One region of the Pseudarthrobacter sp. NPDC058119 genome, then DNA from elsewhere that is predicted to be linked to it. Evidence: predicted binding sites of a transcription regulator. Region 1 holds the regulator's gene; each other region holds the start of a gene.
What was found. Region 1 encodes HrcA, which represses chaperone genes, less so after heat shock. Its sites were predicted from a motif close to TTNGCACTCGNNNNNNNCGAGTGCNAA; they were not measured.
Positions count from the first base shown of each region.

Region 2: a site for HrcA is predicted at 5,895-5,921, ahead of groES (co-chaperone GroES). Genes of this name have one in related genera too.
Region 3: a site for HrcA is predicted at 4,074-4,100, ahead of groL (chaperonin GroEL). Genes of this name have one in related genera too.

Region 1 is NZ_JBHVTN010000008.1:242,600-252,228, reverse strand. Features, by position in the region: gene ACFVTD_RS17610 (PhoH family protein) at 1-748, opposite strand, end outside; gene ACFVTD_RS17605 (GerMN domain-containing protein) at 1,162-2,079, shown strand; gene ACFVTD_RS17600 (16S rRNA (uracil(1498)-N(3))-methyltransferase) at 2,072-2,845, opposite strand; gene dnaJ (molecular chaperone DnaJ) at 2,848-3,975, opposite strand; gene hrcA (heat-inducible transcriptional repressor HrcA) at 4,062-5,075, opposite strand; gene ACFVTD_RS17585 (DUF3097 family protein) at 5,247-6,098, shown strand; gene ACFVTD_RS17580 (DUF4870 domain-containing protein) at 6,220-6,630, shown strand; gene hemW (radical SAM family heme chaperone HemW) at 6,664-7,893, opposite strand; gene lepA (translation elongation factor 4) at 7,919-9,629, opposite strand, start outside.
Region 2 is NZ_JBHVTN010000001.1:454,212-468,440, reverse strand. Features, by position in the region: gene tsaD (tRNA (adenosine(37)-N6)-threonylcarbamoyltransferase complex transferase subunit TsaD) at 1-212, shown strand, start outside; gene ACFVTD_RS02110 (glutamate--cysteine ligase) at 303-1,454, opposite strand; gene ACFVTD_RS02105 (glycoside hydrolase family 3 N-terminal domain-containing protein) at 1,829-3,277, shown strand; gene ACFVTD_RS02100 (shikimate 5-dehydrogenase) at 3,307-4,125, shown strand; gene ACFVTD_RS02095 (methyltransferase domain-containing protein) at 4,132-5,370, opposite strand; gene ACFVTD_RS02090 (hypothetical protein) at 5,425-5,805, shown strand; gene groES (co-chaperone GroES) at 6,078-6,371, shown strand; gene groL (chaperonin GroEL) at 6,449-8,059, shown strand; gene ACFVTD_RS02075 (dihydrofolate reductase family protein) at 8,124-8,726, opposite strand; gene ACFVTD_RS02070 (ATP-dependent DNA ligase) at 8,784-10,307, shown strand; gene ACFVTD_RS02065 (DUF389 domain-containing protein) at 10,322-11,296, opposite strand; gene ACFVTD_RS02060 (acyltransferase family protein) at 11,414-13,486, shown strand; gene guaB (IMP dehydrogenase) at 13,713-14,229, shown strand, end outside.
Region 3 is NZ_JBHVTN010000012.1:414-7,341, forward strand. Features, by position in the region: gene ACFVTD_RS19890 (siderophore-interacting protein) at 1-514, opposite strand, end outside; gene ACFVTD_RS19895 (uracil-DNA glycosylase) at 528-1,298, opposite strand; gene ACFVTD_RS19900 (DUF3263 domain-containing protein) at 1,436-1,765, shown strand; gene ACFVTD_RS19905 (LytR C-terminal domain-containing protein) at 1,817-2,449, shown strand; gene ACFVTD_RS19910 (cold-shock protein) at 2,514-2,720, shown strand; gene ACFVTD_RS19915 (ABC transporter substrate-binding protein) at 2,720-3,988, shown strand; gene groL (chaperonin GroEL) at 4,280-5,914, shown strand; gene ACFVTD_RS19925 (RNase H family protein) at 6,083-6,928, shown strand, end outside.

The DNA.
Region 1 (9,629 bases):
GTCCGCGCATGTAGGCGAGGGGTGCCACTTCGATGGTGCCGGCGGCCATGAGCCGTGGAATGGATTCGGGGTCCATCATGTCGTGCAGGGCGTCGTAGAGCGGCCGCAGGTAGGGGTCGATCTTGTCGCTGAGGGTACCGGGCAGGAACCCGAGCCGCTCTCCCGCCTCCACCGCGGGGCGCGTCAGGATAATCCGGCTGACTTCCTTCTGCTGCAGTGCCTGCACGGCTTTCGCCATGGCCAGGTAGGTCTTGCCGGTACCCGCCGGACCGATGCCGAAAATCACCGTGTTGGCGTCAATGGCGTCAACATAATTCTTCTGGTTGAGCGTCTTGGGCCGGATGGTCCTGCCGCGGCTGGAGAGGATGTCGTGGGTGAGCACGTCCACGGGGTTCTGCAGCGACTGCGTGCGCAGGAGGGCGACCAGCTGCTGCAGCACCGCGGGGGTGATGACGGTGCCGCGGGCCACAAGACCGCGGACCTCCTGGAGGAGCCGCATGATGCGGGGCACATCACTGACGGGGCCGCTGATGGACAGTTCGTTGCCGCGGGCGTGGAAGTTGACGTCCGGGAACTGATCTTCGATGAACCGCAGCGCCTCGTCATGGCTGCCGAGCGACTGAACCATCTGGTCGGAGTTCTCGAAGAGGACTACTTCGGTCCGGATGCCGGGAAGGGAGTGCGGGAATTCCCCCGGACTGCCGTCGCCTGTGTTGAGCCGGCGCTTACCATTTGCTGATTCAGTCATGGTGCTGGCCCGCAGGCCCGTGGTCCCCTCGAAGATCGACATCAGTTGTTTGCTGCAGCCGGTCCAGGTTGCACGGTGCACCCTGCCCCAGCGATCCCTTTATCTTACGCCAGCAGACGCCCAGGCCGGATACCCGGCGGGCCGGTGGCATGTACCTTCGCCACCCGGAAGGGCCATCCGCCGGCTACGAAAAGCAGCGTTTGGTATCAACTTCATATCGGCCTCATATCGTTCCCGTTGCAGTTGCTGCCAGGGAGGCGAAAGAGCGGTTCCGGCGGCACTCCCCTGTGTAATGCTGGAAATCCAGCATCTGCTGGAACGCCAGGCCGCAGGGGGATCGGCCCGCCACGCCAGGAAAGGACAAGGGCAGGACAGTGCCGGATACCTCTGTGCCCAAACGGGCAGGACTGCCCATGGGCCGCCTGCGCCCGGCCGTCTTTGCGGGGATCCTGGTGCTCGTTCCGGTCCTTGCCGCCTGCACTGCCGAAGGCGGACCAGCCCCCACGGGGACCGCAGCCTCGGTCCCCGCCACAGGCGGCACCATGCCGGACGCACCCAACACCAGCGCCCCGCTGGAAACCACACAGTCCTCGAACAAGGCGCCCGTCTACTGGATCGGCCGCACCGGCGGGAACGTCTTCCTCTACCGCGAGTTCCGGGACGTCCCGGAACAGGAAAACCCGGTGACACGGGCCCTGCGCGCCATGATGTCGGAGAAACCGCTTGACCCTGATTTCTTCACGCCATGGCAAAATCCGGACAAGCTTGCCACGTCGATTTCAGGCAAGGACATTATCACCGTTGACGTCTCCGCCGATGCCTTCAACAGCAACCTCGACGCTGATATGGCGGCCCGCGCCATCCAGCAGCTGATCTACACGGCGACCGCGGCCGCTGCCAGCTCGGGCCTGATCGACACCGGACAGCAGATCCGCGTGCGGATCCTGGTGGACGGCCACACGGACTACGTGGCGTTTGGCAAAGTCCAGCTGGGCGCCCTGATGACCCGGGCCGCCGGCCTGGTGGCGCCGGTGTGGATCATCGATCCCCAGGAAAATACCGAGGTGCCCAGCGGCAGCGTCAAGATCACCGGCCGGAGCACGTCGCCCGGGGCGAAGCTCCACTGGCAAATCCTGCAGTCCGCGGATGGCGGCAGCAAATCGCCCTTCCTGACCGGAGAAACCACGGCCGGCGCCGGGCAGGGGCAGGCAGGAGTGTTCACGCTGGCGCTGAACCTGCCGGCGGGCGACTACGAGCTCCGGGTGGCCCAGGCAGGTTCCGCCGGGGAGCCGGACCGCAATGAGGACACGAGGTCCTTCAAAGTCAGGTAGCGGCCCACCGGCCAAGGACGTCACTGGCAAGCACGACGGCGGCCGGACCGGCCGTGGAGGACCGCAGGACGTGGTGCCCCAGCAGGGCAGTCACAGCACCTTTGTCGCACAGCTTCGTTACTTCCCGGGGGCTGATTCCACCCTCCGGACCGACGATCAGCAGGACTTCCCGGATCCCGGACTGGGCACTCCCCTGCCACTCTTCCAGTACAGTTCGCAGCGGGCGCACCGCGTCTTCGTGCAGGATGACCGCCAGGTCAGCGGCCTCCACGGCAGCGGACAGCCCTGCTGTTTCGACGGCGCCCCGGACCTCGGGGATCCAGGCGCGCCGCGCCTGCTTGGCGGCCGCCGCTACGGCTGATTCCCACTTGGCATGGGCGCGGGTGGCCCTGTCGCCCTTCCAACGGACGATCGACCGTTCGGACTGCCACGGGATGACGGCGTCGATCCCTAATTCGGTGGCCGTCTCGATCGCCAGCTCGTCACGGTCCCCCTTCGCCAGGGCCTGCGCCAGCACCAGCCGGACGTCCGGCCTTTCATCGGTGGCCACGCCGCCGCACTCCACTTCGAGACCGGACGGTGCAGCGGAGACGACCTTTCCGGTCATGCGGGTGCCGGCGCCGTCGACGATGTCCACCGGCTCTCCCGGAGACAGCCGTTTGACCGTCACGGCGTGGCGTGCCTCCGATCCGTCCAGGACAAAGTGGCGGCCGGGGGCCATCCCGGCCAGCGAGCCGGCGGGCGTGAAGAAGACGGGATTGCTCACCGCTACAGGTTACCGAACCGGTCCCGGAGCTTGGCGAACATGCCGCCGCTGGCGGCGAGCTTTCCCTCGGTGATCTGTTCCCCGCGAAGCTTGGCGAGCTGCCGGAGGAGGTCTTCCTGCGCCGAGTCGAGCTTGGCCGGCGTATCCACCTGGAGGTGGACCTTCAGGTCCCCGCGTCCGTAGCCGCGCAGGTGGGTGACACCAAGGCCGCGCAGCGTGATGATCTCGCCGGACTGGGTTCCGGGCTTGACGTCGATGTCCTGGGTTCCGTCGAAGGTTTCCAGGTTGACGTCGGTGCCCAGGGCCGCGGCAGTCATGGGGATGTGCAAGGTGGCGTGGAGGTCATCGCCTTCCCGTACATAGGTGGCGTCATTGTTAACCCGGATTTCCACGTACAGGTCCCCGGCGGGACCGCCGGCGGGACCGGCCTCACCCTGCCCGGAGAGCTGGATCCTGGTTCCGGTGGCCACGCCGGCGGGAACCTTGATGGTCAGTGACCGCCGGCTGCGGATTCGGCCCTGGCCGCTGCATTCGTTGCAGGGGTCCTTGATGACGGTGCCGAAGCCTTCGCACGTGCCGCAGGGGGCGGCCGTCATGACCTGGCCCAGGATGGAGCGGACGGCCCGCTGGACCTGGCCGCTGCCGCCGCAGATGTCGCAGCGCTCGGGGTGGGTGCCGGGCCGGCAGCAGGAGCCCTCACAAGTGGGGCAGACGACGGCGGTGTCCACTTCGAGCTTCTTGTTCACGCCGAATACGGCGTCGCGAAGGTCGATCCGGACGCTGATGAGGGCGTCCTGGCCGCGGCGGACACGCGAAGCCGGACCGGAGGTGCCCCCGGCGCCGAAGAAGGTGTCGAAAATGTCCTGGAAGGCGAAGCCCTGGCCCGCGTAACCGGCACCGCCGAAGCCGTTGTCCGTGCCATTTTCGTTGCCCGTGGTGTCGTAGATCCGCCGCTTCTGGGGGTCGGAGAGGACCTCGTAGGCGTGAGTTACTGCCTTGAAGCGTTCCGAGGCATCCTCACCGGGGTTTACGTCCGGGTGGAGGGTGCGGGCCAGTTTGCGGTAGGCCTTTTTGATCTCTTCGCCCGTAGCTTCGGGTGAGACTCCAAGGACGTCATAGTGGCTGCTCAAAGTTCGTATCTCTTCCTTGTTGTACTGCGTTCAGTCGGGCGGCCCGGCTCTTTGTTCCCGGCCGGAACAGGTTCCGGCCGCGCGGGTCAGGGCCCCAAAATCCTGGAAAGGTAGCGGGCCACTGCCCGGACGGCGGCCATGGTGGTGGGATAGTCCATCCTGGTGGGGCCGAGGATCCCTACCTTGGCGGCACTGTCGGGACCGTAGCCGGTAGCAACTACCGAGGCTTCGGCCAGGCCGTCGTAAGGGTTCTCCCTTCCGATGCTCACGGCAACGCCGCGGTGGTCCTGGGCCATCTCGCTCAGCAACCGCAGCATCACCACCTGCTCCTCAAGGGCCTCCAGCACGGGGCCGATGCTGAGCGGGAAGTCCACGTTGGACCGGGCCAGGTTGGCTGTCCCGGCCATGACCATCCGGTCCTCCCTGGTGTTGTGCGCGAGCCCCTCGAGGCCAAGTGCCAGCGCGTGCGCGGCCTGGCGTTGTGCCTGCGCCGTGGCGGCCACGACGGAGGGAAGGGCCGCGGCAAGCCGGCTCAGCGGCGTCCCGGACAGTGCGGCGAGGAAGCGCGTCCGGAGTGCCGCCACTGCGTCGTCGCCCAGGTCCTGGCCGACGTCGATGACGCGTTGCTCCACCTTGCCGCTGTTGGCAATGAGCACCACCAGCACCTTGCGGGGGGCAAGCAGCACGAATTCGATGTGGCGCACCAGGGCCTTGCTGAGGTGCGGGTACTGGACCACGGCCACCTGGTTGGTCAGCTGCGACAACAGCCGGACGGTGCGGTCCAGGACGTCGTCGAGATCGTCTGCGCCTTCAAGCAGGGACTGGATGGCTCGGCGTTCGGCCGCCGACAGCGGCTTGACCGCCGAGATCTGGTCGACGAAAAGCCGGTAGCCCTTGTCCGTGGGAATCCGCCCCGCACTGGTGTGGGGGGCCGTGATTAATCCCTCGTCCTCAAGGGCCGCCATGTCGTTCCGGATGGTTGCACTGGAAACCCCAAGATGATGCCGCTCAACCAGGGCTTTGGACCCGACCGGCTCGCGGGAGTGGACGTAATCCTCCACGATGGCCCGCAGCACTTCCAGTTTGCGTGGCTCGCTCACTCTCCACCTCCATCCATGGTGCGGGACCCATACCCCCGCCAGGTGCCACCTTGTTAGCACTCGACATGCCTAAGTGCTAACAGTCTATTATGCCTTGGCCCGTTGTTAGCATTGGTACCGCTCCGGGCGAAATTCCGGTGCGGAGGACCTAGCGCTAGGCGGATCGAATCCATGGATTACCAAAACTGGGGGCCCCGCGGCATATCCGCCCCGGCCAAAGCGGAATTGCCTGAGGTGCCCGTGGAGCGGGGCATGGTGCTGGAGGATGTGCAGTCCGGCTGGGTGGGCGCCGTGACGCGGGTGGAAAAGTCCGGCGGGATGCACGTGGTGGCCCTGGAGGACCGCCGCGGGAAATCGCGGTCCTTCAAGCTGGGCTTCGGTTTCCTCCTAGAGGGCCGGCCCATCAGGCTCATGCCCCCGGCGCCGCGCGCGGCCGCCGGCGGTGCGGTCGCCGGCCGGACGGCCTCCGGTTCTGTCCGGGTTGCCGGCCAGCGGGCCCAGGTGGCCAAGGCCAGCCGCATCTGGGTGGAGGGCAAGCACGATGCCGAACTGGTGGAAAAGGTCTGGGGCGACGACCTCCGGGTGGAGGGCATCGTCGTCGAACCCCTGCACGGCATCGACGATCTCGCCGCGGCGGTTGCCGCCTTCAACCCCGGTCCCGGCCGGCGCCTCGGTGTCCTCGTGGACCACCTCGTTCCGGATTCCAAGGAGTCCCGCATTGCCGATGCCGTCATGGCATCCCCCGGCGCGGCAGGGAATGTCCTGATCGTGGGTCACCCCTATGTCGACGTCTGGCAGGCCATCCGGCCGGCGGTCCTGGGCATCGACAAGTGGCCGGCCGTGCCGCGCGGACAGGACTGGAAAACCGGGATCCTGAAAGCCTTCGGCTGGCCGCACGCGACCAAGGAGGACGTCGGCCTGGGATGGCAGAAGCTGCTGGGCGCCGTACGCACCTACGCCGACCTGGAAGCATCCCTGCTGGGCCGGGTTGAGGAAGTCATCGACTTCCTGACCGTGCCCTGAAGGGCGGACCCCGCGCCGGGAGCCAGTATTCTTGGTAGTGCAATGCCACCGTTTCCGGGGGTATTGCACACTGCGCCCGTATTTGACGTCAGCACCACTTGCATCTCCGAAGGAACAGACTGTGGCAGAAAACGCACGTGAACACAGGGACGGCCAGGGCCGCTCCGAGTACCATGGCGTCCCCGCCAACGCCCTGCCGCTCACGGCCAGCGAAGACCGCCAATGGGCCACGCTGGCACACTTTGGCGGGATCCTTGGCTGTGTCCCGTCGCTGCTGATCTACCTGATCTTCCGCGACCGCGGCCCGTTCACCGCGCAGGAATCCAAAGAGGCGCTGAACTTCAGCCTGCCGCCCACCATCGCCGCCGTACTGGCCAACATCCTGGTGTTCATTCCCTACGTGGGCAACATCTTCGCCGTGATCGCCACCCTGATCTGGGTAGCGCTGACCTGCTTCTCCGTGGCCGCGGGAATCCACGTCAACAAGGGCCAGCCGCACCGCTACCAGTACAACCTGCGCTGGATCAAGTAGCGGCGCAGGCCTCCGCGCACGCGCGGGCCGGCGTCAGTCGGGAAGGACGCGGCGGACCACAGCGTCCGCCAGGAGCCTGCCCTTCAGTGTGAGGACAAGGCGGCCCTGGAAAGCGGCGGCTGGCTCCACCAGGCCGTCAGCGATGAGGCCGGCGACCTGGTGCCTGCCGCCGGCGCTTAGTGCCGAAACCTCAAGCCCTGACTGCAGGCGCGCCTCCAGCATCACCCGCTCCATGTTCCTGGTTTCGGCATCAAGGGTTTCCCGGCCGGCCGCGGGCGATTGCCCCTGGGACAGGCGGTTGGCGTAGGCGGACGGGTGCTTCACGTTCCACCAGCGCACCCCGCCCACATGCGAATGGGCGCCCGGCCCGATGCCCCACCAGTCGTCGCCACGCCAGTAGGCCAGGTTGTGGCGGCACGCGTGCTCCGGACTCCGCGCCCAGTTGCTGACCTCATACCAGCCAAGTCCGGCGGCGGTGATGAGCTGGTCGGCGAGTTCGTACTTGTCGGCGTGGTCGTCGTCGTCAATTCCCGGCACCTCGCCGCGGCGCATCTGCGCGGCCAGCTTGGTCCCGTCCTCGACGATCAGCGCGTAGGCGCTGATGTGGTCCGGCTGGTAGGACAGTGCGGTTTCCAGGGAGTGGCGCCAATCGTCCAGCGACTCCCCCGGCGTCCCGTAAATCAGGTCGAGGCTGACGTCCAGTCCGGCCTCCCGCGCCCACTGCACCACCTGTGGAACCCGGCTGGGTGTGTGGGTGCGGTCCAGGACCTTGAGCACATGCGGGACGGCGGACTGCATGCCGAAGGAGACCCTGGTGAAGCCCGCCTCCTTTAGGACGGCGAGGGACTCGCGGGTGACCGAATCGGGGTTGGCTTCGGTGGTGACTTCTGCGCCGTCCTCGATGCCCCACCGGTCAATGGCGGCCCGCAGGATCAGCGCAAGGTCATCGGCCGGCAGCAGGGTGGGTGTGCCGCCCCCGAAAAAGACTGTGCTGAGCTTGCGCTCCGGCAGCCCGGAACGGCTCATTGCGTTGGCGGCAAAGTACACCTCCGACACCGCGGTTTGGGCATAGGCATCCTGTGACGCGCCGCCGCCCAGTTCCGTGGCGGTGTAGGTGTTGAAGTCGCAGTACCCGCAGCGCACGGCGCAGAACGGGATGTGGACGTACAGGCCGAAGGCCCGGGCCGGCGCACCGTCCGCTGCCTGGGCAGGCAGCAGGCCGTCCGACGGCGCCGGGTCGGCGAGGGGAAGGGCGCTGGGCATCAGCGGGTCCCCTGCTGCGCGGTGGTCACTTCTTCTTGGCCTTGTCCTTCGATTCGTCGGTGGTGAGGGCGGCGATGAACGCCTCCTGCGGAACCTCCACCGTGCCCACCATCTTCATGCGCTTCTTGCCTTCTTTTTGCTTCTCCAGCAGTTTGCGCTTTCGTGAGATGTCACCGCCGTAGCACTTGGCCAGCACGTCCTTGCGGATGGCCCGGATGCTTTCGCGGGCGATGATCCTGGAGCCGATGGCCGCCTGGATAGGCACCTCGAACTGCTGCCGCGGGATGAGTTCGCGGAGCTTGCCGGTCATCATCACTCCGTAGGCGTAGGCCTTGTCCCGGTGGGTGATGGCGCTGAAGGCGTCCACCTGTTCGCCCTGGAGCATGATGTCCACCTTCACGAGGTCGGCAACCTGCTCGCCGTCGGCCTTCCAGTCCAGGGAGCCGTAGCCGCGGGTCTTGGACTTCAGGATGTCGAAGAAATCGAACACGATTTCCGCCAGCGGCAGGCGGTACCGGATTTCCACCCGGTCCTCGGAGAGGTAGTCCATGCCGCCCATGACGCCGCGGCGGGACTGGCATAGTTCCATGATGGCGCCGACGAATTCGTTGGGGGCCAGGATAGTGGCTGAAACCATCGGTTCGCGGACCTCGGCGATTTTGCCCGTGGGGTACTCGCTGGGGTTGGTCACGCGGACCACCTTCTTGTCCTCCAGCGTCACCTCGTATTCCACGTTCGGTGCCGTGGAGATCAGGTCGAGGTTGTATTCACGCTCCAGGCGTTCGCGGGTGATCTCAAGGTGCAGCAGGCCCAGGAAGCCCACCCGGAAGCCGAATCCCAGTGCGGCCGAAGTCTCCGGTTCGTAGACCAGGGCGGCGTCGTTGAGCATGAGCTTTTCGAGGGCGTCGCGGAGGACCGGGTAGTCGGCGCCGTCCAGGGGGTACAGTCCCGAGAACACCATGGGTTTGGCATCGGCGTAGCCGGGCAGGGACTCTGCCGCCGGCTTGGCCAGGTTGGTGACGGTGTCGCCCACCTTGGACTGGCGGACGTCCTTCACACCGGTAATCAGGTAGCCCACTTCGCCCACGCCGAGGCCCTTGGAGGGTGTGGGCTCCGGAGAGCTGACGCCGATTTCCAGGAGCTCGTGCGAGGCCCTGGTGGACATCATCTGGATGCGTTCACGGGGGTGGAGCATGCCGTCCACCACGCGCACGTAGGTCACAACGCCCCGGTAGGTATCGTAGACGGAGTCGAAAATCATGGCCCGGGCAGGTGCGTCCGGGTCGCCCTTCGGCGCCGGCAGGTCGTGGACGATCTTGTCCAGGAGGGCCTCCACGCCAACGCCGGTTTTGCCGGACACCCGCAGGACATCCTCGGGGTCGCCGCCGATCAGGCTGGCCAGTTCGGCTGCGTACTTTTCAGGCTGCGCGGCCGGGAGGTCGATCTTGTTCAGGACCGGGATGATGGCGAGATTGTTCTCCATGGCCAGGTAAAGGTTCGCGAGCGTCTGGGCCTCAATGCCCTGGGCCGCGTCGACCAACAGAATCGCGCCCTCGCACGCAGCCAGCGACCTGGACACCTCATAGGTGAAGTCCACGTGGCCGGGGGTGTCGATCATGTTCAGCGCATAACTGACGCCGTCCACCTCCCACGGCATGCGAACAGCCTGGGACTTGATGGTGATGCCGCGTTCGCGCTCAATGTCCATCCGGTCCAGGTACTGGGCCTTCATGTCG
Region 2 (14,229 bases), on a different contig from region 1:
CGGCAAACTCCCGGCTGCGTGAACTGACCGGGCAGCGCTGCGCCTCTGCCGGCATCCGCCTGCACGTTCCGCCGCTGGACCTGTGCACGGACAACGGCGCCATGGTGGCCGCCCTCGGCGCGCAGCTGGTGATGGCCGGCGCCGAACCCAGCGGCATCGGCTTCGCCCCGGACTCCTCGATGCCCGTCACCTCGGTCTCACTCCCGGCCTGACACCCGGCAAACCCTCCGGATGCTCCATCAGATATGGCTCCTAAACCGTCGGTTTAGGAGCCATATTTGATAGAGCAAGTGGGGGGCGGGTCAGGCGGTGGGGCCGTTGCGCATCTGCTTGACCAGGTCCAGCACCACGGCCTGCAGGTTCCCGCCGTTCTCCGCTGCCACGCGGCGCTGGCGTTGGTACCCGGCGCCGCGGCGGATGATTTTCTCGACGTCGGCCAGCTCGTCGGAGCAGCGCAGCTTGGCCGCGACCGGTTCAAGCCGGTTCAGGGTTTCCAGCAGGTGGTCGGTGACCAGCTGCTCCTTGCCCGCGGCATCCAGGATGATGATGGCGTCCAGGCCGTACCGGGCAGCGCGCCACTTGTTCTCCTGGACGTGCCACGGCGGCATGGTGGGGATGGTGCCCCCGTTGTCCAGGGTGGTGGAGAACTCGTCCACCAGGCACTGGGTGAGCGCCGCAATGGCCCCCACTTCCTCCAGGGTGGCCAGGCCGTCGCAGATGCGCATCTCGATTGTGCCGAGGGCGGGCACGGGCCGGATGTCCCACCGGATCTCCGAGATGGTGTCGATGACGCCTGTGGTGAACATGTCCTGCACGTAGGACTCGTACTCTTCCCAGGACTTGAACTGGAAGGGCAGCCCCGCGGTGGGGAGCTGCTGGAACATCAGGGCCCGCTGGGACGCGTAGCCGGTGTCCTCGCCGCCCCAGAACGGGCTGGACGCGGAGAGCGCCTGGAAGTGCGGGAAGTAGTTGACCAGGCCGTCCAGGACGGGGAGGGCTTTGTCCCGGCGGTCCAGCCCCACGTGGACGTGGACGCCGTAGATGACCATTTGCCGGCCCCACCACTGGGTCCGGTCGATGAGTTTGGCGTAGCGTTCCTTGTCCGTCACCGGCTGCAGCTGGGGCGGGCTGAACGGGTGGCTGCCCGCGCAGAACAGTTCCACGCCCATGGGATCTGTGATTTCACGGACGGCAGCGACGGACCTGCTGAGGTCCTCCTTGGCCTCGGCGGCCGTTTCGCAGATCCCGGTGACCAGTTCCACCGTGTTCAGCAGCAGTTCCTGCTTGATGTGCGGGTGTTCGTCGTCTTCGTTGAGCTCCGGGTGGCGGGAGGCCACGCCGCGGAGCACCTGGTTGGCCACGGAAGCGAGCTCGCCCGTCTTTCCGTCCACCAGGGCAAGCTCCCACTCAACACCGAGGGTTGACTGCCTCGATGACGCGAAGTCGATCTTCACACGTTTCCTTACTGTCCGGTTTGCCGCTGGCTGAAGCCGCTCACAGGCTGCTGCCGGCAGGGGAACGGGTGGTTCAAGTCTAGTGCAGGGGTAGCATCGTACTGATGGCACCGTTCCCCCTGCGTCATAGTCCTGCCAAAACCTTCCCCCTCCTCCTGGCCCTGTCCGCACTGGCGCTGGCCTCCTGTTCTCCTTCCCCCAGCGCGGCACCAACGTCGTCCTCCGCGCCGCCCACCGGGGCGTCGCCGTCCGCGTCGGCAAGTACGACGCCGGCGCCTCCTTTGGCGTCCCCGTCACCTGATCCGGGTTCCCGGCCTTTGGGGTGGGGCCCGGAGCAGCGCGACCAGGACGCTGCGGCGGCAGCCGTCGCGGCCATGTCGCCGGAACAGAAAGCCGGGCAGGTCCTGCTCCCGTTCTTCAAGGGCAACCAGGTGGAGGCCCAGGCGGCGCTCATCCAGCGCCTGCACCTGGCAGGGTCCATCATCATGGGCGACAACGTGCCGCGCGACCCGCAGGGCCAGGTGGACGTGCCCGCCATGGGCGCCGTCAACCAGCGGCTGCAGCAGGCTGTTGCAGCGGACGGCCGGCGCTGGCCGGGGATCATGGGTGTGGACCAGGAAGGCGGGGCGGTGGCACGCCTGGGGCAGCCCCTCACCGAGTGGCCCGCTCCCATGAGCTACGGGGCCGCCGGCAACCTGGACCTGACGCGCAAGGCCGGCAACGGCCTGGCAAGCGAGTTGGTGCCGCTGGGCTTTGACCTGGACTTCGCCCCCGACACGGATGTGACTGTCGGACCCACGGACCCGACCATCGGCGCCCGCTCCATGTCCGCAGACCCGGGTGCGGCAGCCGCCCACGGAACCGCCTTCTCCCAGGGAATGCTGGAGGCCGGCGTGCTCCCCACCGTCAAGCACTTTCCCGGGCACGGCTCGGTAACGGCGGATTCCCACCTCAGCCTCCCCGTCCAGCCGGCCGGCCTCGACGTGCTGCGGGGCCGGGACTGGAAACCCTTCGAGGCCGCTGTCGCCGCAGGACTCCCCATTGTCATGACCGGACACATTGCCGTGCCCGCGCTGGAACCCGGCGTCCCGGCGTCGCTCTCTGCCCCCAGCTACTCGGCGCTCAGGGGTTTGGGCTTCAAGGGAGTGGCCGTGACGGATGCCCTCAACATGGGCGCCGTCGAGAACCAGTATCCAGCCGGCGCTGCTGCAGTGAAGGCACTGGCTGCCGGTGCCGACCTGCTGCTGATGCCTGCGGACGTGGAGCAGGCGCACGCCGCCATCGTCCAAGCCTTGGGTGCCGGCACGCTTCCCGCCGCACGCCTGGATGAGGCAGCGCAACGCGTGGCCACCATGATGGTCTGGCATGCCCGCACCGCCCCGCCTGCCGGAACCGCGGGCGCGGGTGCCCCGGCCGGAAGCGGAGCAACGCTGTCGGCCCAGGTCTCGGCGTCGGCTGTTACGGTGGTCTCCGGTCCCTGCAGCGGACCGCTGGTGCCCGGTTCCGTGCGGGTGGCCGGCGGGGGACCGGGGGACCGGGAGCGCTTTGAAGCCGCCGCCGCACGTGCCGGGCTTGCCGTGGGATCAGGGCCGCTGGTCAACCTCATCGGATTCGGCGGAAAACCGGCCGGCGGGGACATCGCCGTTTCCCTCGACGCTCCCTGGCCGCTCCAGGGGTCCACGGCTCCGGTGAAACTGGCGCTGTACGGCCGTACCGATGCCGCCTTCGACGCCGTGGCCGCCGTGCTGGCAGGGAAAGCGACGGCGCCGGGGAAACTGCCCGCCGCCGTCGGATCCTTCCCGGCCGGAACCGGCTGCCCGTAACCAAGGCCGAACGCGGGTTTAATGGTCAGGTGCCCATTCTGAATAAAGACATGACCCTCTGCATCTCGCTCTCGGCCCGTCCCAGCAACAACGGGACCCGGTTCCACAACCACCTCTACGGGCAGCTGGACCTGAACTGGATCTACAAGGCCTTCGCGCCCACCAATCTCGAACAGGCCATCGCCGGTGTCCGCGGCCTGGGCATCCGTGGCTGTGCCATTTCCATGCCGTACAAGGAGGACGTCATCGCACTCGTGGACGAGCTGGACCCCTCCGCCAAGGCCATCGACTCCGTGAACACCATCGTGAACACGGACGGGCACCTCAAGGCGTACAACACCGACTACACCGCGATCGAACAACTCCTCGCCACCAATGCGGTCCCCACGGACTATTCGGTGCTGGTGCAGGGCGCCGGCGGCATGGCCAAGGCCACTGTTGCAGCCCTCCGGAACGCCGGCTTCCAGGACGTCACGGTGATCGCCCGCAACGAGGCCGCCGGGCGCGCGCTGGCGGACCAGTACGGTTTCCAGTGGCGTGCAGCGCTCGACGGCGGGACGGCTGACCTGATCATCAACGTCACCCCGCTGGGAATGGCCGGCGGGACGGACGCGGACACCGTCGCTTTCCCGGCGGAGGCCATCGACGCGGCCCGCCTGGTATTCGACGTGGTGGCACTGCCCGCCGAGACGCCGCTGGTCCGCGCTGCCCGTGCGGCCGGAAAACCAGTCATCACGGGGGCCGAGGTAGCCACTATCCAGGCGCTGGAGCAGTTTGTCCTGTACACGGGCGTGAGGCCCACCCCGGACCAGGTACGGGCCGCCGAGGAGTTCATGCGCGCCCAGTAGGGACGGCTAGGCTGGCTCCACCACGATGGCCACCCGGTCCTCGCCGATGCGCGTCAGGACCAGGGTGGCCGTCCTGCCGCCTTTCTTCGCATTCTTTCCACCGGGCAGCAGCTGCTTCCGCAGCTCTTCGGGGGTGACCGCCGTACCGCGCTTCTTGATGTCCAGCACGGTAATGCCCTCCTGCTTCACCCAGGCCTTGAGCGCCTTGACGTTGTAGGGCATGACCTGCAGGACCTTGTAGGCCCTGGCGAACGGGGTGGCCAGCAGTTCCGGGGCGCAGATGTAGGCAATGTGCTCATCCACCAGGTGGCCGCCGAGCTGCAGCGCCACGTCCGCCACCAGCCCGGCCCGGATCACGGCCCCGTCAGGTTCGTACAGGTAACCCTCCACTGGGCCCACCGGCGCTGACGGGCCTGCGCCGAAGTCCTCGGCGCTGGTCAGCTCGGCAGGTGGCTGCGGCCCCAGGACCAGCGCGGCGCGGCGGACTCCGGGCCGGCGCACGGCGTTGAACCACAGGGTCACCTCCGTGACGTCGCCGGCCACCGATACCCACTGCGCCTCGCAGCCCGCGGGCACGGATTCGTGCGGCATGCCCGGGCCCATCTTCACGCCCACTGCCTTGCCCTGGGCAGCCAGTGATTCCACGAAGGACAACGGCGGGGAGAAGGCCTCGGGGTCCCAGATCCGCTTGGTGCCGGAGGTGGAGGTGACCCGCCGGGCCGGGTCCAGCCAGACGCCGTCCACCCCGTCCAGCGGAACCGATTCGGCATCCGCGTGCACCACCGTGGCGTTGGGGAAGGGAATGAGGTTCACGGTGGCGCAGGCCGCGGTGGTTTCGTCCATTTCGACGGCGGTGACGTTGATATCGAGGGAGGCCAGCGCCAGGGAATCGGCGCCCAGCCCGCAGCCCAGGTCCGCCACGTGGCTAATCCCGGCGGCGGCGAACCGCTGGGCGTGGTGGGCGGCCACGTTCAGGCGCGTGGCTTGCTCCAGGCCTGCCTGCGTGAAGAGCATTTGGCGGGCGAATTCGCCGAATTTGGACTCCGCCTTGGTGCGGAGCCGTGATTGCGTCAGGACGGCGGAGACGAGCCCTGCAGGGTGCCCCGCCTTCCGGAGCGCTGTATTGAGCTCGAACGAGTCCTCGTCCCGGTAGGGGCCCAGCGATGCCAGCAACTCCCAGCCCTCGGGGGTCAGCAGTGGTGCGATCTGGTCCTGTGCCATCTGGTCCTGGGGATCGTGAGCCATGGGTTCCAGCCTAGTGGAGGAGCGGGCAGGCGCGATGCGGATACTGTTGAATCCATGGATGAGAGCGCAGCCCCCCGCGAGCCCGATAACCACGAATCAAGGAACCGCGGCCCGGCCAGGTTTGCCCGTCCCGTCCTGATTGCCGCCGCCGTGGTGGGCGTGGTCTGCATCGCGCTGCTGGTGATCATCTTCCTGCTGGACACGTTCAATGCCACCGTCTATTCCGTGGGCGGCAATGACATCGGAGACAACAGCCAGGAGTCGAGGGACATCCGCGGGCTGTATGACGGCGCGCGGGCCGGAAGCATCTTCTTCCTCGTTGCTGCACTGCTCGCCGCAGCAGTGTCCGGCTGGGTGCTGTACCGGGGACGGAACCAGGGTGACGGCGATACGGACGGCGGCGAGGACGTGGACTTCGAGGACCTGGGCCGCTGACGGCCCGGGCCCATGGGGAACGGGACGCCGGCCCTCCCTGCTGCCCGCCGTCGTCGGACGCTAAAAGGGTGTACGCCCATGACGAAACGTTGGCACTCACCTTGACCGAGTGCTAACCCTTGCCTAGAGTCTTCATTAGCACTCTCCCTAGGAGGGTGCTAACACATGAAGAGCTGCCAGCCAGGCTGCTGCCGGCACCGCGACGACGGTTTGCCAGCTACGGCGGAAAGCTTTCCAGTCCACGAATTTGCTGACGAAAAGGAGAGGTCCGAGTGTCGGTCTCTATTAAGCCTCTTGAGGATCGTATTGTTGTCCGCCCGCTCGAAGCCGAGCAGACCACGGCTTCCGGCCTGGTCATCCCGGACTCCGCACAGGAGAAGCCGCAGGAAGGCGAAGTTGTTGCAGTAGGCCCCGGCCGCTTCGAAGATGGCAACCGCGTTCCCGTTGACGTAGCCGTTGGCGACGTCGTCATCTACTCCAAGTACGGCGGAACCGAAGTCAAGACCGGCGGCACCGAGTACCTCGTACTGTCCGCCCGCGACGTCCTGGCTATCGTCGTCAAGTAACTCTTCGGATCCCCGTGCTGCCGGCCATGCTTATGCTGGCCGGCAGTGCGGGGTTCTGTCTTTGAAAGGACAAAACCATGGCAAAGCAGCTTGCGTTTGACGACGCTGCCCGCCGGTCCCTCGAGGCCGGTATCGATAAGCTCGCGAACACCGTCAAGGTGACGCTCGGCCCGCGCGGCCGCAACGTCGTCCTGGACAAGAAGTGGGGCGCCCCCACCATCACGAACGACGGCGTCACCATCGCCCGCGAGGTGGAGCTGGACGATCCCTACGAAAACCTTGGCGCACAGCTGGCCAAGGAAGTAGCCACCAAGACCAACGATGTTGCCGGCGACGGCACCACCACCGCCACAGTCCTGGCCCAGGCGCTGGTCAAGGAAGGCCTGCGCAACGTTGCAGCCGGCGCTGCCCCCGGCCAGATCAAGCGCGGCATCGAGGTTGCGGTTGAGGCCGTGGCTGCCCGCCTGCTGGAGAACGCCCGCCCGGTCGAAGGCACCCAGGTGGCAAGCGTTGCCGCCATCTCCGCCCAGAGCGAAGAAATCGGTGAGCTCCTCGCCGAGGCCTTCGGCAAGGTGGGCAAGGATGGCGTCATCACCATCGAAGAGTCCTCCACCACCCAGACCGAACTGGTCCTCACCGAGGGCATGCAGTTCGACAAGGGCTACCTGTCCCCGTACTTCGTCACCGACGCGGAGCGCCAGGAAGCAGTCCTCGAAGACGCACTCATCCTGATCAACCAGGGCAAGATCTCCTCGATCCAGGAATTCCTGCCGCTGCTGGAAAAGGCACTGCAGAGCTCCAAGCCGCTGTTCATCATCGCCGAGGACGTCGAGGGCGAGGCCCTGTCCACGCTGATCGTCAACCGCATCCGTGGCACCCTGAACGTCGTGGCCGTCAAGGCTCCCGGCTTCGGCGACCGCCGCAAGGCGATGCTGCAGGACATCGCCACCCTCACCGGTGCGCAGGTTGTCTCCCCGGAACTGGGCCTGAGCCTGGACACCGTTGGCCTGGAGGTGCTGGGTACTGCCCGCCGCATCACCGTCACTAAGGACAACACCACCATCGTGGACGGCGCCGGTTCGGCCGAAGACGTGGCAGCACGCGTAGCCCAGCTGCGCGCCGAGCTGACCCGCACCGACTCCGACTGGGACCGTGAAAAGCTCCAGGAGCGGCTGGCCAAGCTGGCCGGCGGCATCGGCGTCATCAAGGTCGGCGCTGCCACCGAAGTTGAGCTGAAGGAAAAGAAGCACCGCATCGAGGACGCCGTGTCCTCCACCCGCGCTGCCCTCGAAGAAGGCATCGTGGCCGGTGGCGGTACCGCCCTCATCCACGCCCTCAAGGCACTGGACGAAGACGCTGCCGTGAAGGCCCTCGAAGGCGACGCCGCCGCAGCTGTGGGCATCGTCCGCCGCGCACTGGTGCAGCCGCTGCGCTGGATCGCCCAGAACGCCGGCTTCGACGGCTACGTTGTCACCTCCAAGGTTGCCGACCTTGCGACCAACAACGGGTTCAACGCCAAGTCCGGCGAGTACGAGGACCTGATCGCCGCGGGCGTCATCGACCCCGTCAAGGTCACCCGTGCAGCCCTCCGCAACGCGGCCTCCATCGCCGCCCTGGTTCTCACCACCGAGACCCTGGTCGTGGAGAAGCCTGCCGAAGAGGACGAGCACGCAGGCCACAGCCACTAGCGGCTCACCTGCAACAAGAGGCCGGTCCAGCACTGCTGGGCCGGTCTTTTGTGTTTCTGGACCGTTAGCCGGTCCCCATTTCTGCCGTTTCCACCCCGCCGGCAGGCTCATAGACCAGTGACACCGCACCCTTGGGGAAGCTTTGGGCCGGTTCCGCCAGCGTGAAGGTGGAGGGCACGGTTCCGGTGTCAAACAGGCGCTTGCCCTGGCCCAGGACCACGGGGTACAGCCAGAGGTGGAGCCGGTCCAGCACGTTGGCCGCCAAGAGGGACCGGATCAGGACGCCGCTGCCGAACATGTGGATCTGCCCGTGCCCGTCCCGGAGGCCGCCAGCCGACGCGGCGTCCGGCAGGACAGTGGTTCCGGCCCAGCCCGGGTCCGCCAGTGTGCTGGAGACAACGAACTTGGGCACGCGGTTCAGGGCGTCGGCGATGTCGCCGTACTGGCGGGGCCAGTAGGACGCGAAGATGTCGTAGGTCTTCCGGCCGAGGAGCAGGGCATCCATCCTGCTGATCTCGGCCGCTATCGAGGCACCGGCTTCGTCGTCGGACACCGGCGCCTGCCAGCCGCCGAAGGAGAAAGCCCCTTCGGGGTCTTCTTCACGGCCGCCGGGCGCCTGGTAGACGCCGTCGAGGGTGATGAACAGATTCGCCACGATGAGTCCCATGCGTCCAGTCTGCGAGTGCACCCATGCGCTGTCCAGAGCCCGTGGCAGGATGGTGCCATGCTGCTCCTCGAGCTCGTGGAAACCACTCAAACCGTCGCTTCGACCCGCTCCCGGCTGGCAAAGGTGGATGCCCTGGCGCACCTGCTGCGCCGGCTGGAACCCGCGGAGATCCCGACGGCGGTGGGCTTGCTCAGTGCCAAACCCCGGCAGGGCCGGGTGGGGGTGGGCTGGAGCGCGGTCGCGGCGGCCAAGGAAGAACCGGCAGCGGAGCCAAGCCTCACCGTGTCGGATTTCGATGCCGCGCTGGACCGGCTCCTGGCAACAGCGGGCAGCGGGTCGGGCGCGGAACGGGCCGCCATCCTCGGGACGCTCATGGCCGCCGCCACCGAACCGGAGCAGTCCTTCATCGCCGGCGTCCTGCTGGGGGAATTGCGCACCGGTGCCCTGGAAGGAGTGCTGACGGACGCCGTCGCCCGCGCTGCCGAGCGGCCCGTCGACGCGGTGAGGCGTGCTGCCATGCTTTCCGGGGACCTCGGCGGGACCGCCCTCCTGGCGCTCACCGGCACCCCGGCTGAGCTCGACGCCGTCGGCCTGGTGGTGGGCCGGCCGGTTCAGCCCATGCTCGCTGCCACCGCCGGCAGCGCGGGCGCAGCCCTGGAAGCCACGGGAGAGGCTTCGGTGGAATTCAAGCTCGACGGCGCCCGCATCCAGGTGCACCGGTCCGGCAGCGATGTGCGCATCTTTACCCGCAACCTTGCGGAGGTCACGCATCGCCTGCCCGAGGTGGTGGACCTGGTCCGTCGGCTGCCGGTGCAGGACGTGATCCTCGATGGCGAAACGCTCGCCCTGGACGAAGAGGGTGCCCCGCGGCCCTTCCAGGAAACCATGTCCCGCTTTGGCGCCGACGCGGTCCGGGAAACCCTGCTGCATCCCTGGTTCTTCGACGTGCTGCACATTGACGGACGCGACCTGCTGGACGAACCGCTGGCCACCCGCATCGATATCCTGGAACGGGTGGCCCCCGCACACCGGATCCCCGGGGAAGTGACCGCCGACCCGGCCGTCGCTGAACGCGTTTCGCAGGATGCCCTGGCCGCCGGCCACGAGGGCGTGGTGGTGAAGGCGATCGGCTCGGCCTATGCTGCCGGCCGGCGCGGATCCAATTGGGTGAAGGTGAAGCCGGTGCACACCTATGACCTGGTGGTGCTGGCCTGCGAATGGGGCTCGGGACGCCGCACAGGGATGCTGTCCAACCTGCACCTTGGGGCCCTGGATCCCGGCGGGGAGTTCGGCGAACCCGGCGGCTACGTGATGGTGGGCAAGACGTTCAAGGGCCTCACCGATGAGCTGCTGCGCTGGCAGACCGAACGGTTCCAGGAGCTTGAGGTGCGGCGCACCGCCGGCACCGTCTGGGTTGAGCCGGTGACCGTCGTCGAAATAGCCATCGACGGGGTGCAGCAGTCACCGCGCTACCCCGGCGGGATCGCCCTGAGGTTTGCCCGGGTCAAGCGCTACCGGGAGGACAAGGCCCCCGCTGAGGCAGACACCATCCAGACCCTGCGTGCCTTGCTGCGGCCGTAGCGAAGACCCGCGGATCAGGCCTGGCGCCGGGAGCCGTTGCGCTGGCGTTTCAGGCTGCGTGCCACGCCGTCCGGCAGGCGCCTGGTGATCCTCCGGTAGAAGAGGAGGACGGCAACGGCGGCCACAACGATGCCCACGAGGTTGAGCAGCAGCTGGAGCGCGGAGCCTGCGGCCTTCTGGTATTCGCCCAGCACCAGGGCTACTGCCACGTAGCCGGCAGCCGGCACGGTGGTTACGGAGATGAAGACGCCGATCAGAGCGGCCGAGCGGCGTCCGATGATGGACAGCATGCCGGCGATCCCTGCCAGCACGGCCACAATCAGTGAATACGGCCCGGGGTGGTAGATGAACTCCACTGCCGAGCCTTTATCCAGGGCGTCGCGCGGGAAGAGCCCGAGTGGAACCGAAAGCCATGCCGTGAGTGCCGCCAGCAGCATGGCCACGGGAAAACCGACAGCGAGGGCGACGGCGGCGCGGCGCCCCAGCCTCCATTGCCTGGTGGCCAGCGAGACGGCAAGGGCGGCCAGTGGTCCGAACTCGGGCCCCACGGCCATGGCGCCAACAATGGCAATGGGGGAGTCGGTCACGATGCCGATGCCGGCGAGTTGGGTGGCCAGCACCAGGAAGGCAAGGAAGTTCCAGGTCAGGCGTGAATCCTCGCCGGTCTGCCGGGTGACGTCATCCCAAATCACTGCGTCTGCGCCGTCCCCGGGAGCGGCACGCTCAGCCTGGTCAGCGTTCTTGGACAACACGAATTCCGGGGTGGCCATGGAAATTGAACCCACATCCGGAATCTTCAGGACTTCGAGTTTTTCGAGCAGTTCCTCCACGGACTCCCGGGCAACCAGCACCTCGATGACATCGCCGTCCGGCACGACGGCCGCACCCTGGACCAGCGCCACTTCCGCCGTTCCCTGCTGGTCGCGGCAGGCTTGCACGGTGACGGCGGACAACTCCCCGGGCACGCAGATCCGCAGCTGGACAACCACCCCTGCTCCCTTCGCCGATTGGGGCCAGCTTAGCCGGAACACCAGCGTTGATTCGCCGATGCGGGCGGCGTTGGCTAGGCTTGATGCTTTGGCTGGCGGGCGTTGTGAGGGGTTCTAGTGTCGGTAACGGAAGCCCCGAAGGCACCCGAATCCGGCCCCGCTGCCCGCCAACGCAAGTCCACGTTCCGGCCCGAAGTCCAGGGGCTCAGGGCTCTGGCTGTCCTGATGGTGGTGGCCTACCACGTCTGGCTGGGCCGGGTGTCCGGCGGCGTCGATATCTTCCTGCTGATCTCGGCCTTCCTGCTCACCTTGTCGTTTATCCGGAAAGCCGAGTCCGGCAATTCCTTCAAACTGCTGGCGCACTGGCTGCACCTGTTCAAGCGGCTGCTGCCCGCCGCCGTCGTGGTGATCCTCGGGGTGCTGGCCGGCACATGGCTGATCCTGCCGCAGGGCCGCTGGCCGCAGGTACTGGACCAGGCCTGGGCGTCCCTGCTGTACAGCCAGAACTGGCTCCTCGCGGAGTTGTCCGTGGACTATTACGCACAGGACCACGCCGGTGCCAGCCCGCTGCAGCACTTCTGGTCGCTGTCCATCCAGGGGCAGGTCTTCATCCTCTGGCCGCTGGTCTTTGCCGCCGCCGCTTCCGTCCTGGCAGGGCTCCGCCGCGTTCCCCGCCTGCGCTGGGTGACGTACCGCGGCCTGCTGGCAGTGGTTTTCGGGGCAGTATTCGCGGTGTCACTGGCCTACTCCGTTGACCAGACAACCACCAACCAGGCCTACGCCTACTTCGACACCCGCGCCCGGCTCTGGGAATTTGCGCTGGGTTCCCTGCTGGCTCTGGCGCTGCCGTACCTGCGCCCCGGACGCGTGGTGCGCGTTGCCCTGGGCTGGGCCGGACTGGCCGCGATGATTTCCTGCGGGCTCGTCCTGACCGTTGACCGGTCCTTCCCGGGGTACGTGGCACTGTGGCCCACGCTGGCTGCCGCCGCGATCATTGTTGGCAGGCAGACGGGCAGCCGGTTCGGCGTGGACCGCCTCCTCAGCAGCCGTGCCGCCGTGGCCCTGGGCGACAACTCCTACGCCCTTTATCTGTGGCACTGGCCCATCCTGGTGCTGGTGCTCGCGGCCACCGGCGTGGAAGCGCCGAACCTCACGCAGGGCCTCGGCATTGTCGGGGCCGCCATCGTGCTCGCCGTCCTGACCACGCGCTTCGTGGAAAAGCCGTTGCGGGACTGGCACTGGCCCAAGCTCCGCACGTGGCGGACCGCCGTCGTCGTTGTGGCCTGCGGCGCCGTCCTGGCCGGGCCCGTCGCGGTCTGGCAGACGTCTCTCACTGCTGAGGAAAGCGCGACGGCGGCACAACCGAGGGAGCTCACGCCCGGGGCGTTGGCGCTCACTCCGGAGAATGAAAACTTGCCTGCTCCAAGGGCCCGGACCATCCCCGGACCTACCGCGCTCGACAACGACTGGGCCGGCATCGACTCGGCCTGCACCGGCGCCAACGCCACGGACGACCCCATCCTGGAAGGCTGCCGTCAGGAGCTTCCGGAAGAGCCGGCCACCAAACGCATCGTGGTCTTGGGGGACTCCCACGCCCAGCAATACCTTGCCGCCCTGGCGCCGGTGGCGGCCGCCCGTGGCTGGGAGATGGTCACGCTGCTGATGCCCGCCTGCCGGTTCGGTGCCGAATCGGAAACCCGGAACGCTGAATGCAATGCATACAACCGGGCCAGCTCCGCCTACGTCCTGGCACACCTGCCGGATGCCGTGTTCACCGTGGCGTCGCTGACCCATGAGGAGGCCCCGTTCGAAACCGAGGTTCCGGGATACCTTGATGGCGTGAAGCCGTTCGCGGACGCGGGGATCGAGATCGTGGGCATCCGGGACAACCCGCGGTTCACCTTCAACATGCCGCAGTGCGCCCAGCGGAACGGGGCCGCGGCGCCTGCGTGCAACCCCCCGCTGGCCGAGTCCCTGGTTGAGCCGTCGCCGCTGGAAAATTACCGGGGCAAGCTTCCGGGGCTCCACCTGTTGGACATGAGCGACTTCATCTGTGCCCGCGGCGTCTGCCCGGCCGTGGTGGGGAATGTGTATGTCTACAAGGACGATAACCACCTCACCAGGACCTACGTCGAGTCCATGATTCCCATGTTCGAGCAGCGGCTGCTGGCTGCCACCGGCTGGAGCTGAGCCATCCCGGCTGCCGGGCCGTGGGTGGGGTTGCTCACATTGGCGGCGTGGAATAGGGGGATCGGCGCCGAGGTTCTAATATTTACTCAACACTTTCTGCCCCCGGAACGCCGCCCTGTGCGGTGCTCCCGCAGGACCGTCTGCACAGGCCAGTTCCGTAATCACGGGCTGGTCATCGGCTGCAACCCCTACCCGTGACCCAGCAACCAAGGTAAGAGGCGCACTCATGACCGAGCCCGAACACAATCCCTTTGGCTTTATCGGCCTGACTTACGACGACGTCCTGCTCCTGCCCGGGCACACCGACGTCATTCCCTCCGAGGCCGACACCTCCTCGCGGATCTCCAAGCGGATCACGGTCCAGACGCCGCTGCTCTCGGCCGCCATGGACACCGTCACGGAATCCCGGATGGCCATCGCCATGGCCCGCCAGGGCGGCCTGGGCGTGGTGCACCGCAACCTGTCCATCGCCGACCAGGCTGACCAGGTGGACCGGGTCAAGCGGAGCGAGTCCGGGATGATCACCAACCCGCTGACCATCCGCCCCGAGGCAACGCTCCGCGAGCTCGATGACCTGTGCGCCCACTACCGCGTGTCCGGTCTTCCCGTGGTGGATGAAGACAACCGCCTGCTGGGCATCGTCACCAACCGCGACACCCGGTTTGTGCCCGAATCCGATTTCCCGCTCCGGCTGGTCAGCGACGTCATGACCAAGATGCCCCTGGTCACCGGGCACGTAGGCA
Region 3 (6,928 bases), on a different contig from region 1:
GGCCGGTTGCCCCTGCCGGGAGGGCCTCGATACTGGCGGCGATGGCGGGAAGGGCCGCTTCGTCACCGGCAAAGAGGTACCAGTCGGCCCCGGGATTGGGGTTGTACGCGCCGCCCGGGCCGGTGAACGTCAGGGTCTCGCCCGGCTGGGCCTTGGCCGCCCATGGACCGGCGAGCCCTTCGTCGCCATGGACCACGAAGTCGATGGCCAGTTCCCGGGCTTCCGGGTCCACCCAGCGCACCGTGTAGGTGCGGGTGAAGGGCCACTGGTCGCGCGGCATGGTTTCCCGGACAACCTCCAGGTCCAAGGGGGAGGGGTACTCCACATCCGGCTGCGGGAAGATGATCTTCACGTACCGGTCAACGAATCCGTTGTTGATGAAATCGCCGAAACCCTCCCCGCCGGCCACGATCCGGACCATGTGCGGGGACAGCTGCTCCTTGCGCAGCACGGTGAGGTTGACCTGCGGACGGCTCTTCTTGGTTGCGCTGGTGGCGGCGGGGACAGTGCTCATAAGGCAAGCCTAGCTACGGCACGGGCGGGAGTTCCCAGGTTACGTCCGTTGCCCCTTGTTCCCGGAGCAGCTGGTTCACGCGGCTGAACGGCCTCGAGCCAAAAAAACCGCGGGACGCGGACAACGGACTGGGGTGGGCGCTGGTGACGGCAGGGGTGGCGGCAAGGAGCGGCCGGACCCCCTCAGCCTCCTTGCCCCACAAGAGGGCCACCAAGGGCAACGCCGACCCGTCCGGGGCCTTGCGTGCGGCCAGTGCGGTGACTGCCGCCGTCGTAATTTCCTCCCAGCCCTTCCCGCGGTGTGAGCCGGCCGCGCCGGCCCTGACGGTAAGGACCCGGTTCAGGAGCAGCACGCCCTGCTCCGTCCACGCCGACAGGTCACCGTGGACGCGCGGGGGAATGCCCAGGTCCGATTCCAGCTCCCGGTAGATGTTCACCAGGCTGCGGGGGAGGGGACGGGTGCGCGGGTCGACGGAAAAGGACAGGCCGACGGCGTGTCCCGGCGTGGGATAGGGGTCCTGGCCCACGATGAGGACCTTTACGGCGGCGAGTGGCTGGCGGAAAGCCCGCAGCACGTTCGACGGCGGCGGCAGGAGCTGGTGCCCGGCCGCCTCTTCGCGTGCCAGGAAGGCCAGGACCTTCCGCAGCTGGTCTTCCACGCCCTGCAGCGCCGCGGCCCAGTCCGGAGCCATAAGCTCTGCGAGCGGCAGCCCGGCCAGGCCGGCAAAGCTGAGGGTGTCCGCCGGGTCCTGCTCCAGCTCGAACAACGCATCCGATTCAACCATCGGTCCATTGTCGCAGGGACTGTCTGGAGCCGGGGCATCGTGCGGTGGCCGCCGGGCCCCGCGCCGAATGACACCGCTGTTATTTGGCGGCTAGCATAGGGGTAAGACATTGACCGTAACCAGCGAAGGAGTGCGCCGTGGCGGAACCGGCCCGGGAACACCTGCCGGAGCAGGATTCACGGAAGTCCCTCCTGGCGGATTTCATCCTCCGTGAGTCTTCCCTGTCAGAGCGCGAGCAGCAGATGCTGGCCCTGGAACGGCAGTGGTGGAAGTATGCGGGAGCCAAGGAACAGGCCATTCGCGACCTCTTTGACCTCTCCTCAACCCACTACTATCAGCTCCTCAACGCATTGATCGACCGCGAGGACGCAGTGGCCCACGATCCCATGCTGGTCAAGAGATTGCGTAGACTACGTACGTCGCGCCACCGTGCACGTACTGCCCGGCGCCTGGGATCCGACGCTTAAGACGCCCCAGGCCGGGACAACAGCCGCAATCAACAAGGATGTCCTTCCACCATGACCAGATACGCCCGCGATGAATTCGACAAGGTCCCCGAGGCCGCGTCGCGACAAGGTGTCCACCGGACGGCTTCGGCCCCGTCCCGGGTACGGCTTTGGCCCATCCTGGCGGTGGGAATGGCAGCCCTGGCCATTGGGGTGGTGTCCTTCCTGATCCTGCCCAAACTCGGCTTCAACGCCACCGCGAGCCAGGCGTCGGCAAGCGTGGAGTCAGCTCCGCTCGCCGGCACCGGGTCCACGCCCACGGCCACGCAGGCCGCCGGCTCCGCCGCAACGGTGAGCCCCACGCCGTCCGCCGGGCCAACCCAGGGCAGTGAGCCGGAGCCCACTTCCTCGGCCACCCAGCAGGCCGTAGTGGACAGGACGCAGGCAGTGGCCGTCTACAACGCCGCCGGCACGGCCGGACTGGCAAGCCGGGTAGGCGGGACCGTCCAGGCCGACGGTTGGCGGCTCGGCCCGGTGGGCAACTGGTCCGGCGCCCCGCAAAAGTCCTCCGTGATCTTCTACGCCGGCCCGCAGCAACTGGCAAGCGCCCAGGAACTCGCCGGCCTGCTGAACATCCCCACCGTTGTGAGCAGCACCGAGTTCCAGGCGCCCCTCGTCGTGGTCCTTGGCCCGGGTTACCGGTAGCCGCACGCCGCCCAGTTACGCCGGCCAGGCCTCCACCCGGCCCCGATGGAAAGAGTTGTTGAGCATGGCACTGGGAACCGTCAAATGGTTCAACGCTGAAAAGGGCTACGGCTTCATCACCGTTGACGGCTCCGGTGACGACATTTTTGTCCACTGGTCCGCCATCCAGGGAGAGGGATACCGTGCTCTGGCCGAGGGCCAGCGGGTCCAACTCGATGTCGGCGAGGGCGAAAAAGGTCCCCAGGCGGAAAACGTCCGGCCCGCGCCGTGATGCCCGCATCGCGTCCCGGAGCCCGTGCCGTGCCGGTACTTGCGCTCTCCCTGGGAGCTGTCCTTTCACTGGGCGCGTGCGCCGGCGCCGGCGGCAACGCGCGGGTGGAACCGGCCGAAGCCTCCGGTGACGGTGTGCTCCGTATGGCAGTGATCCTGGACAACACCGGTGACAGCGCCTTCCTCAACGCACCGCAACTGGCTGCCGCCAAGCTCGCCATCCAGGACATCAACGCGGCCGGCGGACATAAAGGCCGGCCAGTGGAGCTCCTTCCGGAGCACCCGGACCAGGACACCGCGAAGCAGGCAAGCGATGCAGCGGCCGCCAAGGCGGACGTGGTGATCGGACCCACCGACTCCAGCCACACTCCGGCAGCAGTGGACGTCCTGTCCCGTGCGCACATCCCCCTGATTTCGCCGGCCAACACCGCTGCCGGCCTCTCCGGGCTGGCGAGCGGAGGCTACTACTTCCGGACCGCGGCAGCCGACGTCGCGCAAGGACCCGTGCTGGCCAAACTTGCCAAGGACGCCGGTGCCGCCACGGTCAGCGTGCTCTACCAGGAAGGCCCCTACGGCAAGGACCTCTCGGCCGCCGTCACTGATGCAGCAAAAGGGTCAGGACTCACGGTCCTGCCGGGTGCCGGTTTCAAGCCCGGTGCTGCAGCCGAAGCCGCCCGCTCCGCGTCCAAGGCCAAGCCGGACGCCGTCGTCCTGATTGCCCGCGAGGGTGCACAGGGCGCGCTGGTGGAGCTGAACAATGCAGGCCTTACCGGCTCCCGGATCATCCTCAGCGACGGAGCGTTTGCCCGCTACGGGTCCGGGCTCGCACCCCGGACACTCGAAGGTGCCCGCGCCGTCGTTCCCGGACAGTTGCCCAGCGCTGCGTTCCAGGCGAAACTGCTGGCGGTTGACCCGGCACTCAAGGACGTCTCCTTCGCCGCTGAAACCTACGACGCCGTCACGTTGGCGGCCCTCGCCGCGGCCCGTGCCCAGGATGACGCCGGACGCTCCATTGCCGCGAACCTGGTCCCGGTTTCCGGGGGATCGGCTGCGTCCGGCGCCGGCGAACCGGCCGCCCCCTGCTTGAGCTATAAGGAGTGCCTCGGCGGCCTCGCAGCCAGCCAGGACATCAACTACGACGGCGAATCGGGCCCGGTTGCCTTCGATTCCAACGGGGACATCACCTCAGCCGCTTTCTCTGTGTACACCTTCGGGGCCGACAACAACCCCTCGCTGTCCGGCCGGGAGACGGCGGGGCGCCCAGGCTGATCGCCCTGGGCGAAGCGGCCCCTTCCCGCGGGGCGTTACGCGTCGTTTCGCTTGCACTCTAACCTGGGGAGTGCTAATTATTGACTTAGCACTCTGACGTACCGACTGCTAAAGCAACGCCTGGTTCCGGCCGGCAGCGCACGGCACCGGTCGACGAGCGAAAGAAACACCTCACTTCAGTGAGATCCCCGCCCGGAGGCATACAGAGGCCGCCGGCAAAAGGATCGTCCGTCGCGGGCACTGCAGCGAAGGTTCATTCTTAACGTCTGTCCCGAAAGGACTATTGCCGTTATGGCCAAGATCATTGCATTTGATGAAGAGGCACGCCGCGGCCTTGAGCGTGGCCTGAACACCCTCGCCGACGCCGTTAAGGTCACCCTCGGCCCGCGTGGACGCAACGTCGTCCTCGAAAAGAAGTGGGGCGCCCCCACCATCACCAACGATGGTGTTTCCATCGCCAAGGAGATCGAGCTGGACGATCCCTACGAGAAGATCGGCGCCGAGCTGGTCAAGGAAGTTGCCAAGAAGACCGACGACGTTGCCGGTGACGGCACCACCACGGCAACCGTCCTGGCCCAGGCCCTGGTCAAGGAAGGCCTGCGCAACGTTGCTGCCGGCGCCGACCCGCTGTCCCTCAAGCGCGGCATCGAGAAGGCTGTTGACGCCGTCACCGCCGAACTGCTGAACTCCGCCAAGGAAATCGAAACCAAGGAAGAGATCGCGGCCACCGCCTCCATCTCCGCCGGTGACGACGAGATTGGTGCCCTCATCGCCGAAGCCCTGGACAAGGTGGGCAAGGAAGGCGTCATCACGGTCGAGGAATCCAACACCTTCGGCCTGGAGCTGGAACTCACCGAAGGCATGCGCTTCGACAAGGGCTACATCTCCGCCTACTTCGTCACCGACGCCGAGCGCCAGGAAACGGTCCTCGAGGACCCGTACATCCTGATCGTCAACTCCAAGATCTCCAACGTCAAGGAACTGGTTGCTGTCCTGGAAAAGGTCATGCAGTCCAATAAGCCGCTGCTGATCATTGCCGAGGACATCGAGGGCGAGGCCCTGGCCACCCTGATCGTCAACAAGATCCGTGGCACCTTCAAGTCCGTCGCCGTCAAGGCTCCGGGCTTCGGTGACCGCCGCAAGGCCCAGCTGGCCGACATCGCCGTCCTCACCGGCGGCCAGGTCATCTCCGAAGAAGTTGGCCTCAAGCTGGAGACCGCCGGCCTGGAGCTCCTCGGCCAGGCCCGCAAGGTAGTTGTCACCAAGGACGAAACCACCATCGTCGAAGGTGCCGGCGACGCCGACCAGATCGCCGGCCGCGTTTCCCAGATCCGTGCCGAGATCGAGAACTCCGACTCCGACTACGACCGCGAGAAGCTGCAGGAGCGCCTGGCCAAGCTGGCCGGCGGCGTTGCAGTCATCAAGGCCGGAGCCGCAACCGAGGTTGAGCTCAAGGAGCGCAAGCACCGCATCGAAGACGCAGTGCGCAACGCCAAGGCTGCTGTCGAAGAGGGCATCGTTGCCGGTGGCGGCGTGGCCCTGATCCAGGCCGGTGCCAAGGCATTCGCCAACCTGCAGCTGTCCGGTGACGAAGCAACGGGCGCCAACATCGTCCGCGTTGCCATCGACGCTCCGCTGAAGCAGATCGCCTTCAACGCCGGCATGGAGCCCGGCGTGGTTGTCGACAAGGTCCGCGGCCTGCCCGCCGGCCACGGCCTGAACGCAGCAACCGGTGAATACACCGACCTGCTGGCAGCCGGCGTCAACGACCCGGTCAAGGTAACCCGCTCTGCCCTGCAGAACGCGGCCTCCATCGCCGGCCTGTTCCTCACCACCGAAGCAGTGGTTGCTGACAAGCCGGAGAAGGCTGCAGCGCCCGCCGGCGGCGACGACATGGGTGGCATGGGCGGCATGGGCGGCTTCTAAGCCTCCCCGGCCGGGACCTGCCCGCCACACCGCAAAATGCGGCTCCCTCTTCGGAGGGGGCCGCATTTTCGTTTTAAGAGTGGCAACGTTGGGCCGGGAAAGCCTTGGGTGGATACCTCCGAGTGGAGGGCGGGGGCCGGTGTCGGCCGCTTCTGGCAGGATGGACCAGTGACGATTACTGCAGCGGCTGATGGTTCGGCCTTGGGAAACCCCGGCCCGGCCGGCTGGGCCTGGTATGTGAATGACGATTGCTGGCGTGCCGGCGGCTGGCCCCACGGGACCAACAACCAGGGGGAGCTGATGGCTGTCCTTGACCTCCTGCGTGCTACCGCGCACCTGCCGGGGGAAGACCTGCGCATCCTCTGCGACAGCCAGTACGTGATCAATTCCATTACCAAGTGGATGCCGGGTTGGAAGCGCAAGGGATGGCGCAAGGCCGATGGCAAGCCCGTCCTCAACGTGGAACTGCTGAAGGAACTCGACCGCGAACTCGCCGGACGCACCTACACGTTTGAATGGGTCAAGGGCCACGCCGGGCACGACCTCAATGAAGCTGCCGATGAACGGGCCAGGGCTGCGGCCACGGCGTACCAGCAGGGGGTGGCGGCACGGTCCGGCCCCGGGTTCCCCGGCGGGCACCGCCCCGGGGCCGCCGAACGTCCCGCGGCGGCGCAGGCGGCGTCAGGCGTTGGCTTCCCGCCGGCGACACTGGATATCCCGGCCGCAGCGCCGGCCCGTTCCGCGGCGCCCGTGTCAGCCTACGAGGAACTCGACCTGTTCAGTGAGCTGGACAATGAAGCCCTTGAGGTGGCGGAGGCAACCCAGCAGGCGGGCTCGATTCCGCCCGAAGCACTGGTGGAAGAGCTCGAACGTGAGCTGTTGGGTCCGCTGGTGCGGGGCGACATCGGGCGGACCGCCGTCCTTCTGCACCCGGACTTCATGGAAATCGGCAGTTCGGGAAGGGTGTGGACCCGGGATGCCATGATGATGGCCCTGGAAGAGGACCCGGGGGAA